Regions from separate parts of the Psychrobacillus sp. FSL K6-2365 genome, predicted to be linked through region 1. Evidence: a T-box and tRNA genes for the amino acid it is inferred to sense, from the RefSeq annotation. Region 1 holds a T-box; the other holds one or more tRNA genes.
The links. The T-box of region 1 lies ahead of proS (proline--tRNA ligase). A T-box ahead of a tRNA ligase gene usually reads a tRNA of that ligase, here a tRNA-Pro.
Positions count from the first base shown of each region.

Region 1 (4,349 bases):
GCCATCTGGATCTTCGATTGTAAAATGTGTAGGTCCAACTGTAGTTTCATCAGCTTCGGTCTGAAATTTTATTCCTTTTTGTTTAAGCTGATTTTGAAGTTCACGAACGTCAGTGAAAGATTCTAGGTTTTCCGCGTTGCTATTCCATCCTGGATTAAAGGTTAAAATATTTTTTTCAAACATTCCTTGAAATAAACCGATAATAGTATCTTCATTTTTCATAATTAACCAATTTTGAGTGATCTCCCCTCCAAGAGTTTGAAAACCAAGTTTTTCATAAAAATCTTTTGAAGCATTAATATCTTTAACATTTAAACTTAAAGAAAATACACCTAGTTTCATGTTTCTCCACCTTTCACAATTAATAACTGAAAATTATATCAATTATAAGTATAGAGTATTCTAATAATATTTACTATAACAAAAAGGTTCACAAGATAGCTTAGTAAGCTTTCCTGTGAACTTATTTCTTATAAAGCTTATCTATCCGATAAACTGTTTTATAAGTTCGTTAAACTTTACTCGTTCTTCCCAGAAAAGCCCATGGCCGCTGTAATGAAAGGGTACGAGATGTGAATTTTTTATTGTTTGATTTAGTATTTGAGCTTGTTCATATGGGATCACCTTATCATGTACTCCATGAACGATTAATGTAGGGACTGATATTTTGGGGAGATCTGCATTGAGGTTTTCATCCCTCAAGGTGTTGATGATTGCTGCCGTAGACCAACCTGCTGCTTGTAATCCTAACCCAGTAAACCAATTAGAGAATGGAGCTGTAATATATTGAAAGAAAAAAGTATCTGTTACTCCTTGCATCATTTTGGGGCGGTCATTTAATGCTTCTGTAAGTAGAGTATTCGCAGTTTCCTTTGTAAATCCAGTGGGAGCCGCGGCATCTATTAAAATTAGTTTTGACACACCAAAAGCATGGCGAGCAGTATAGCGTATAGCGATTGCTCCTCCAGTCGAATGGCCGATTAGTGTAAAATTATCTAGTTGGAGCGTTCGGACTACGGCGTAGATGTCATCTGCTAGTCTGTCGTAATTGTAGCCATTCATAGGTTTATCTGATTTTCCAAATCCTCTCCAGTCTATACCAATGCAGCGGTATCCCATTTGAGGTAAGGCATCAAATTGATATTCAAATTGTTCATGACTTAATGGCCAACCATGTAAAAATACAATTGTCTTGCTTGCACTTGGATTAATATCCTCGACAAATAATTTTACTCCTTGTTCAACGTTTACAAAGTATCCCACATTAATTCCTCCATAAAAATAGAATTACTAGTATAAGATACTCAAAAGGAAACATATGAGTGAATGGCAAAATGTGTTCTACAAACACAAGTTACACAAGAAGAATCGTAAGTCTATTATCTCACCTCTTTATATAAAATAGAAAATTATTGGCATTCCTTAATCCACATTGTATTAAAGTAGGTTATTTGGTATATTATTAGTAATACAATCTGCGAAGTGACCAAGTAGATGAGAATTGTGAAACAGAAAGTATAGCAAACGCTGAGAGCTATATCACCACTTCTTGTTGAAACCTATCACGGAGATGTTATGCAAACATAACCGATTCGTTTTCGTTACCAAACGTTTAGAGGGCTTAAATTTTTTTGAGCTAAACTAAGGTGGTACCACGTCTATTCAGCACAGAGACGTCCTTTTACGAGGATGTCCCTGTGCTTTTTTAATTCAATTTAGCAGTTGGAAGTACTCCGCTAATCGAATTAAAATATCTAGTGGGTGATACAGACTTTGAAATGGGTAGTACACATTTTAAAATCTGTACGGACTAAGCCGTAGTGTAATGGATTGACTTAAATAGGAGGAATTTAGATGACAAATCAGCAACAAAATGATTTTACAAAATGGTATATCGACACAATTCAGAAAGCAGATTTAATGGATTACACTCCAGTTCGTGGATGTATTGCCTTTAAACCAGATGGCTTTGAAATTTGGGAGCATATTCAAGATGAAATGAACAGACGTTTTAAAGAAACAGGACATCGTAATGCCTATTTCCCTATGCTAATTCCTGAATCCTTTTTTCAAAAGGAGAAGGATCATATTGAAGGATTTGCTCCAGAGCTTCCATGGGTAACGGAAGCAGCTGGTGAGAAATTGGAAGAACGTTTAGCGTTACGTCCAACATCAGAAACGATGATTGGTCATTTGTATTCAGATTGGATTAAGAGTTATCGTGATCTGCCAGTGCTTATCAACCAATGGGCAAACGTGTTCCGTTGGGAAAAGAAAACTCTTCCATTCATTCGTACTTCTGAATTTTTATGGCAAGAGGGGCATACAGCTCATGTAGATGAAGAAGAAGCACGTAACGAAACAATGCAAATGCTTAACATCTATAAAGAGGTTGTAGAGGAGCTTTTAGCTATTCCGGTATATGATGGTCAGAAAACACCTTCCGAACGTTTTGCAGGAGCTGTAGATACATATTCTATCGAAGCTATGATGAAAGATGGTAAAGCTGTTCAAGCTGGGACATCTCATTACCTTGGGACAAAGTTTGCGGAAGCATTTGATATCAAATATTTAAACAAAGAAAACAAACATCAGCATGTGCATACAACATCTTGGGGTACATCAACTCGCTTAATCGGTTCGGTTATTATGGTACATGGTGACGAGCAAGGGCTTGTATTACCTCCACGTGTTGCACCAACTCAAGTAGTACTAATTCCTGTTGGTCCTTGGAAGAAAAATCCAACGATAATGGAAAAATTAAATGAGCTTTATGCAGCGTTAAAAGCAAAAGGTATTCGTGTACGTCTTGACGATTCAGACCAATCTCCTGGATATAAATTCAACGAGTGGGAGCTTAAAGGTGTACCAGTTCGTATTGAGTTAGGGCCTCGTGATTTGGAAAACAATCAAGCGTTAATCAAAGTACGTGATGAAGCTGAAAAAGTTTCTGTGGAGCTAGCAACAGCTGTTGAATGTATTGAAGGTGCGCTAACAACAATGCAAACACGCTTACTTGAAAAAGCTCGTGCATTCCGTGATGAAAACTCCCATACAAATGTAGATTCCCTAGAGCAGTTAAAGCAACATCTTACGGATTCAACAGAAAAAGGAGAAATTCCTGGATGGATTCTTGCAGGATGGTGTGGAGATGACGCTTGTGAAGAGAATGTGAAGAATGAAACTAAATTTACGACACGTAATATACCATTCAATCCACCAGCAGAAAAAGCAACATGTATCAACTGTGGTAAGGATTCTAAACATACGGTATGGTTCGGTCGTGCCTATTAATAATTAGAGATTAACAAAGAAAAATCAACCATTGTTTGCTAAATGGTTGATTTTTTATTCTAAAAAAGAGGATTATGAACACTATCAAAATCCCCTAGTTTTTTATTTTGATCCGGCTACCCAGTTCATACCCCAGCTGTATGCATTATCCATCTCTTTATGCCCTTTATAGTACTCTACTAGACGCTCAATTTTGAAAGTCTCATTATTTACATTTTCAATCATTGCAACTGCACACATAATTTGCCCATTTCTATGTTCATCTAGCTTAACCTCGATATTGGGGCCAGCAGGATATGATAATGTAATAACTCCATCTGCTTCTGCCCAATTAGCTACACCTTTATAGATGAATGAATATACGAGAATACGTTTAATATCGGATATCTTATTTCCATCGATTCTAAGGTTTTCTCCTCCAGATATGGAGCCAGTACGATCATCGCCATCGAGTTCGATATACGGGGATTGTTTTAGTGTGCCAAAAGCATTTCCTAAAGCCTGAATACACCCTTTTTCACCATTATTTAATTCATATAAACAGCCTAAATCTAGATCCACACCTTTAGATTTACCACCTAGTAAGGTGGTAAAGAAACCAGTAGATTTTGAGTTGATCTGTTGATTCCATTGGAGATTTACTAAGATTTCACCAATATTATTATTGTTGCTCTTAGTGAGATTAATAGATTGTCCTTTTTTCTTAAGTTCGATTTTGTTCAAGTTCACCATTAATATATCACTCCTCTTTTATTCAACTATATGCCATTTAAGGTTAAGCTAATATAGCAGATTCTTTAGATGGTAAGATTACAGGTTGTTCAATATGAGTTGCTCTCACTCCAAACTTAGGAAGAAGAGCCTCCACATGCCCATTTAGTAATAACTTTATAGCATAATAGGGAATATTAATATCTGCAAGGCAGCTAATATGCATTCCTCCACTCATGCGGGGATTGATCTCAAGTAGTTTTGGTATTCCATCTTTATATTTGACTTGAATGTTATACACATAAGGAAATTTATATTGTGCAGCCATTTTCTCAGCAATTTCG
Region 1 covers NZ_JBBOOO010000001.1:3,309,937-3,314,285, reverse strand. The annotation lists gene MKY29_RS16635 (VOC family protein) at 1-342, opposite strand, end outside; gene MKY29_RS16630 (alpha/beta fold hydrolase) at 484-1,263, opposite strand; T-box leader at 1,469-1,684, shown strand; gene proS (proline--tRNA ligase) at 1,855-3,294, shown strand; gene MKY29_RS16620 (TerD family protein) at 3,397-4,026, opposite strand; gene MKY29_RS16615 (ATP-grasp domain-containing protein) at 4,070-4,349, opposite strand, start outside.

Region 2 (4,349 bases), 3.2 Mb from region 1:
AGGTTGATATTCCTGTACCACCAAACCACCGTTTGAGTAATGGGGGGACGCAGAAGGATAGGGTAAGCATGCTGTTGGTTATGCATGTCCAAGCAGTAAGGTGTGAATGTAGGCAAATCCGCATTCTGTAACATTGAGCTGTGATGGCGAGGACGTATGTCCGGAGTTCCTGATTTCACACTGCCAAGAAAAGCCTCTAGCGAGGTGATAGGTGCCCGTACCGCAAACCGACACAGGTAGTCGAGGAGAGAATCCTAAGGTGAGCGAGAGAACTCTCGTTAAGGAACTCGGCAAAATGACCCCGTAACTTCGGGAGAAGGGGTGCTCTTTTGGGTGCATAGCCTAGAAGAGCCGCAGTGAATAGGCCCAGGCGACTGTTTAGCAAAAACACAGGTCTCTGCAAAACCGTAAGGTGAAGTATAGGGGCTGACGCCTGCCCGGTGCTGGAAGGTTAAGAGGAGTGCTTAGCGCAAGCGAAGGTGCGAATTGAAGCCCCAGTAAACGGCGGCCGTAACTATAACGGTCCTAAGGTAGCGAAATTCCTTGTCGGGTAAGTTCCGACCCGCACGAAAGGCGTAACGATCTGGGCACTGTCTCAACGAGAGACTCGGTGAAATTATAGTACCTGTGAAGATGCAGGTTACCCGCGACAGGACGGAAAGACCCCGTGGAGCTTTACTATAGCTTGATATTGAATTTTGGTGCAACTTGTACAGGATAGGCAGGAGCCTTAGAGCCCGGAGCGCCAGCTTCGGAGGAGGCGTCGGTGGGATACTGCCCTGGTTGTATTGAAATTCTAACCCATACCCGTAACCCGGGTAGGAGACAGTGTCAGGCGGGTAGTTTGACTGGGGCGGTCGCCTCCTAAAGTGTAACGGAGGCGCCCAAAGGTTCCCTCAGAATGGTTGGAAATCATTCGAAGAGTGTAAAGGCAGAAGGGAGCTTGACTGCGAGACCTACAAGTCGAGCAGGGTCGAAAGACGGGCTTAGTGATCCGGTGGTTCCGCATGGAAGGGCCATCGCTCAACGGATAAAAGCTACCCCGGGGATAACAGGCTTATCTCCCCCAAGAGTCCACATCGACGGGGAGGTTTGGCACCTCGATGTCGGCTCATCGCATCCTGGGGCTGTAGTCGGTCCCAAGGGTTGGGCTGTTCGCCCATTAAAGCGGTACGCGAGCTGGGTTCAGAACGTCGTGAGACAGTTCGGTCCCTATCCGTCGTGGGCGTAGGAAATTTGAGAGGAGCTGTCCTTAGTACGAGAGGACCGGGATGGACACACCGCTGGTGTACCAGTTGTTCTGCCAAGAGCATCGCTGGGTAGCTATGTGTGGACGGGATAAGTGCTGAAAGCATCTAAGCACGAAGCCCCCCTCAAGATGAGATTTCCCATTACGCAAGTAAGTAAGATCCCTCAAAGACGATGAGGTAGATAGGTTCGGGGTGGAAGCGTGGCGACACGTGCAGCTGACGAATACTAATCGATCGAGGACTTAACCAAATTTTGTTTAACGTAACAATGTCGTTTATCCAGTTTTGAAAGAATAAATTTTTTATTAAATAACCCTTGAAAAATTCTACAGAGTTGTTATAATAAAGCATGTCTTTCAAAAGTATTCAAGTCTAGTGATGATGGCGAAGAGGTCACACCCGTTCCCATACCGAACACGGAAGTTAAGCTCTTCAGCGCCGATGGTAGTTGGGGGTCTCCCCCTGTGAGAGTAGGACGTCGCTGGGCTTGTAATAAAATTATATTTCCCATGGAGGATTAGCTCAGCTGGGAGAGCATCTGCCTTACAAGCAGAGGGTCGGCGGTTCGAGCCCGTCATCCTCCACCATATATTTACTCCTGCCGGAGTAGCTCAACTGGTAGAGCAACTGACTTGTAATCAGTAGGTTGAGGGTTCAAGTCCTTTCTCCGGCACCATTTTTAGAGCCATTAGCTCAGTTGGTAGAGCATCTGACTTTTAATCAGAGGGTCGTAGGTTCGAATCCTACATGGCTCATCACTTTTTAAGTGAATTATGTATGCGGGTGTGGCGGAACTGGCAGACGCACTAGACTTAGGATCTAGCGCCGCAAGGCGTGGGGGTTCGACTCCCTTCACCCGCACCATTTAATTTAATAACCGAGCGGAAGTAGTTCAGTGGTAGAACACCACCTTGCCAAGGTGGGGGTCGCGAGTTCGAACCTCGTCTTCCGCTCCAAAGATTCATTAAAGTGCCGGGGTGGCGGAACTGGCAGACGCACAGGACTTAAAATCCTGCGGTAGGTGACTACCGTACCGGTTCGATTCCGGTCCTCGGCACCACTTTTATGAAATATTGCGCTCGTAGCTCAATTGGATAGAGCACTTGACTACGAATCAAGAGGTTGCAGGTTCGAGTCCTGCCGAGCGCACCATATAACGGGAAGTAGCTCAGCTTGGTAGAGCACTTGGTTTGGGACCAAGGGGTCGCAGGTTCGAATCCTGTCTTCCCGACCAGTTATTACTTTTTGGGGCCTTAGCTCAGCTGGGAGAGCGCCTGCCTTGCACGCAGGAGGTCAGCGGTTCGATCCCGCTAGGCTCCACCATGAACATTGAAAACTGAACATGCAAAACGTTAAGACATACAGCCTATCAACTAACTTTGTTAGTCTGATAGCAAAACAATTTTGACATCATTTAATGATGATGCCAGCAAAACAAAATGAGCTTTTTAAGTTCTCTATTATGGAGAGTTTGATCCTGGCTCAGGACGAACGCTGGCGGCATGCCTAATACATGCAAGTCGAGCGAATGACGAAGAAGCTTGCTTCTTCTGATTTAGCGGCGGACGGGTGAGTAACACGTGGGCAACCTGCCCTGTAGATTGGGATAACTCCGGGAAACCGGGGCTAATACCGAATAATCCATTTCCTCACATGGGGAGATGTTAAAAGACGGCATCTCGCTGTCACTACAGGATGGGCCCGCGGCGCATTAGCTAGTTGGTGAGGTAACGGCTCACCAAGGCGACGATGCGTAGCCGACCTGAGAGGGTGATCGGCCACACTGGGACTGAGACACGGCCCAGACTCCTACGGGAGGCAGCAGTAGGGAATCTTCCACAATGGACGAAAGTCTGATGGAGCAATGCCGCGTGAGTGAAGAAGGTTTTCGGATCGTAAAACTCTGTTGTGAGGGAAGAACAAGTACGAGAGTAACTGCTCGTACCTTGACGGTACCTCATTAGAAAGCCACGGCTAACTACGTGCCAGCAGCCGCGGTAATACGTAGGTGGCAAGCGTTGTCCGGAATTATTGGGCGTAAAGCGCGCGCAGGCGGTCCTTTAAGTCTGATGTGAAATCCCACGGCTCAACCGTGGAAGGTCATTGGAAACTGGGGGACTTGAGTACAGAAGAGGAAAGCGGAATTCCAAGTGTAGCGGTGAAATGCGTAGAGATTTGGAGGAACACCAGTGGCGAAGGCGGCTTTCTGGTCTGTAACTGACGCTGAGGCGCGAAAGCGTGGGGAGCAAACAGGATTAGATACCCTGGTAGTCCACGCCGTAAACGATGAGTGCTAAGTGTTAGGGGGTTTCCGCCCCTTAGTGCTGCAGCTAACGCATTAAGCACTCCGCCTGGGGAGTACGGTCGCAAGACTGAAACTCAAAGGAATTGACGGGGGCCCGCACAAGCGGTGGAGCATGTGGTTTAATTCGAAGCAACGCGAAGAACCTTACCAGGTCTTGACATCCCGCTGACCGGCCTAGAGATAGGCTTTTCCCTTCGGGGACAGCGGTGACAGGTGGTGCATGGTTGTCGTCAGCTCGTGTCGTGAGATGTTGGGTTAAGTCCCGCAACGAGCGCAACCCTTGATCTTAGTTGCCAGCATTCAGTTGGGCACTCTAAGGTGACTGCCGGTGATAAACCGGAGGAAGGTGGGGATGACGTCAAATCATCATGCCCCTTATGACCTGGGCTACACACGTGCTACAATGGACGGTACAGAGGGTCGCAACCCCGCGAGGGTGAGCAAATCCCATAAAACCGTTCTCAGTTCGGATTGTAGGCTGCAACTCGCCTACATGAAGCCGGAATCGCTAGTAATCGTGGATCAGCATGCCACGGTGAATACGTTCCCGGGCCTTGTACACACCGCCCGTCACACCACGAGAGTTTGTAACACCCGAAGTCGGTGGGGTAACCCTTACGGGAGCCAGCCGCCGAAGGTGGGACAGATGATTGGGGTGAAGTCGTAACAAGGTAGCCGTATCGGAAGGTGCGGCTGGATCACCTCCTTTCTAAGGATAATATCGGAATGCGAATCTTTATTCGTATCTTAACGTTTTGCAGTTCAGTTTTGAATGTTCATATTAATATATGGAA
Region 2 covers NZ_JBBOOO010000001.1:96,220-100,568, forward strand. The annotation lists rRNA gene MKY29_RS00450 (23S ribosomal RNA) at 1-1,500, shown strand, start outside; rRNA gene rrf (5S ribosomal RNA) at 1,622-1,737, shown strand; tRNA gene MKY29_RS00460 (tRNA-Val) at 1,762-1,837, shown strand; tRNA gene MKY29_RS00465 (tRNA-Thr) at 1,851-1,926, shown strand; tRNA gene MKY29_RS00470 (tRNA-Lys) at 1,933-2,005, shown strand; tRNA gene MKY29_RS00475 (tRNA-Leu) at 2,030-2,114, shown strand; tRNA gene MKY29_RS00480 (tRNA-Gly) at 2,132-2,206, shown strand; tRNA gene MKY29_RS00485 (tRNA-Leu) at 2,222-2,310, shown strand; tRNA gene MKY29_RS00490 (tRNA-Arg) at 2,326-2,402, shown strand; tRNA gene MKY29_RS00495 (tRNA-Pro) at 2,408-2,484, shown strand; tRNA gene MKY29_RS00500 (tRNA-Ala) at 2,498-2,573, shown strand; rRNA gene MKY29_RS00505 (16S ribosomal RNA) at 2,710-4,264, shown strand.
Region 2: it encodes a tRNA-Pro, which carries the amino acid that the T-box ahead of proS (proline--tRNA ligase) is inferred to sense. The anticodon was not compared.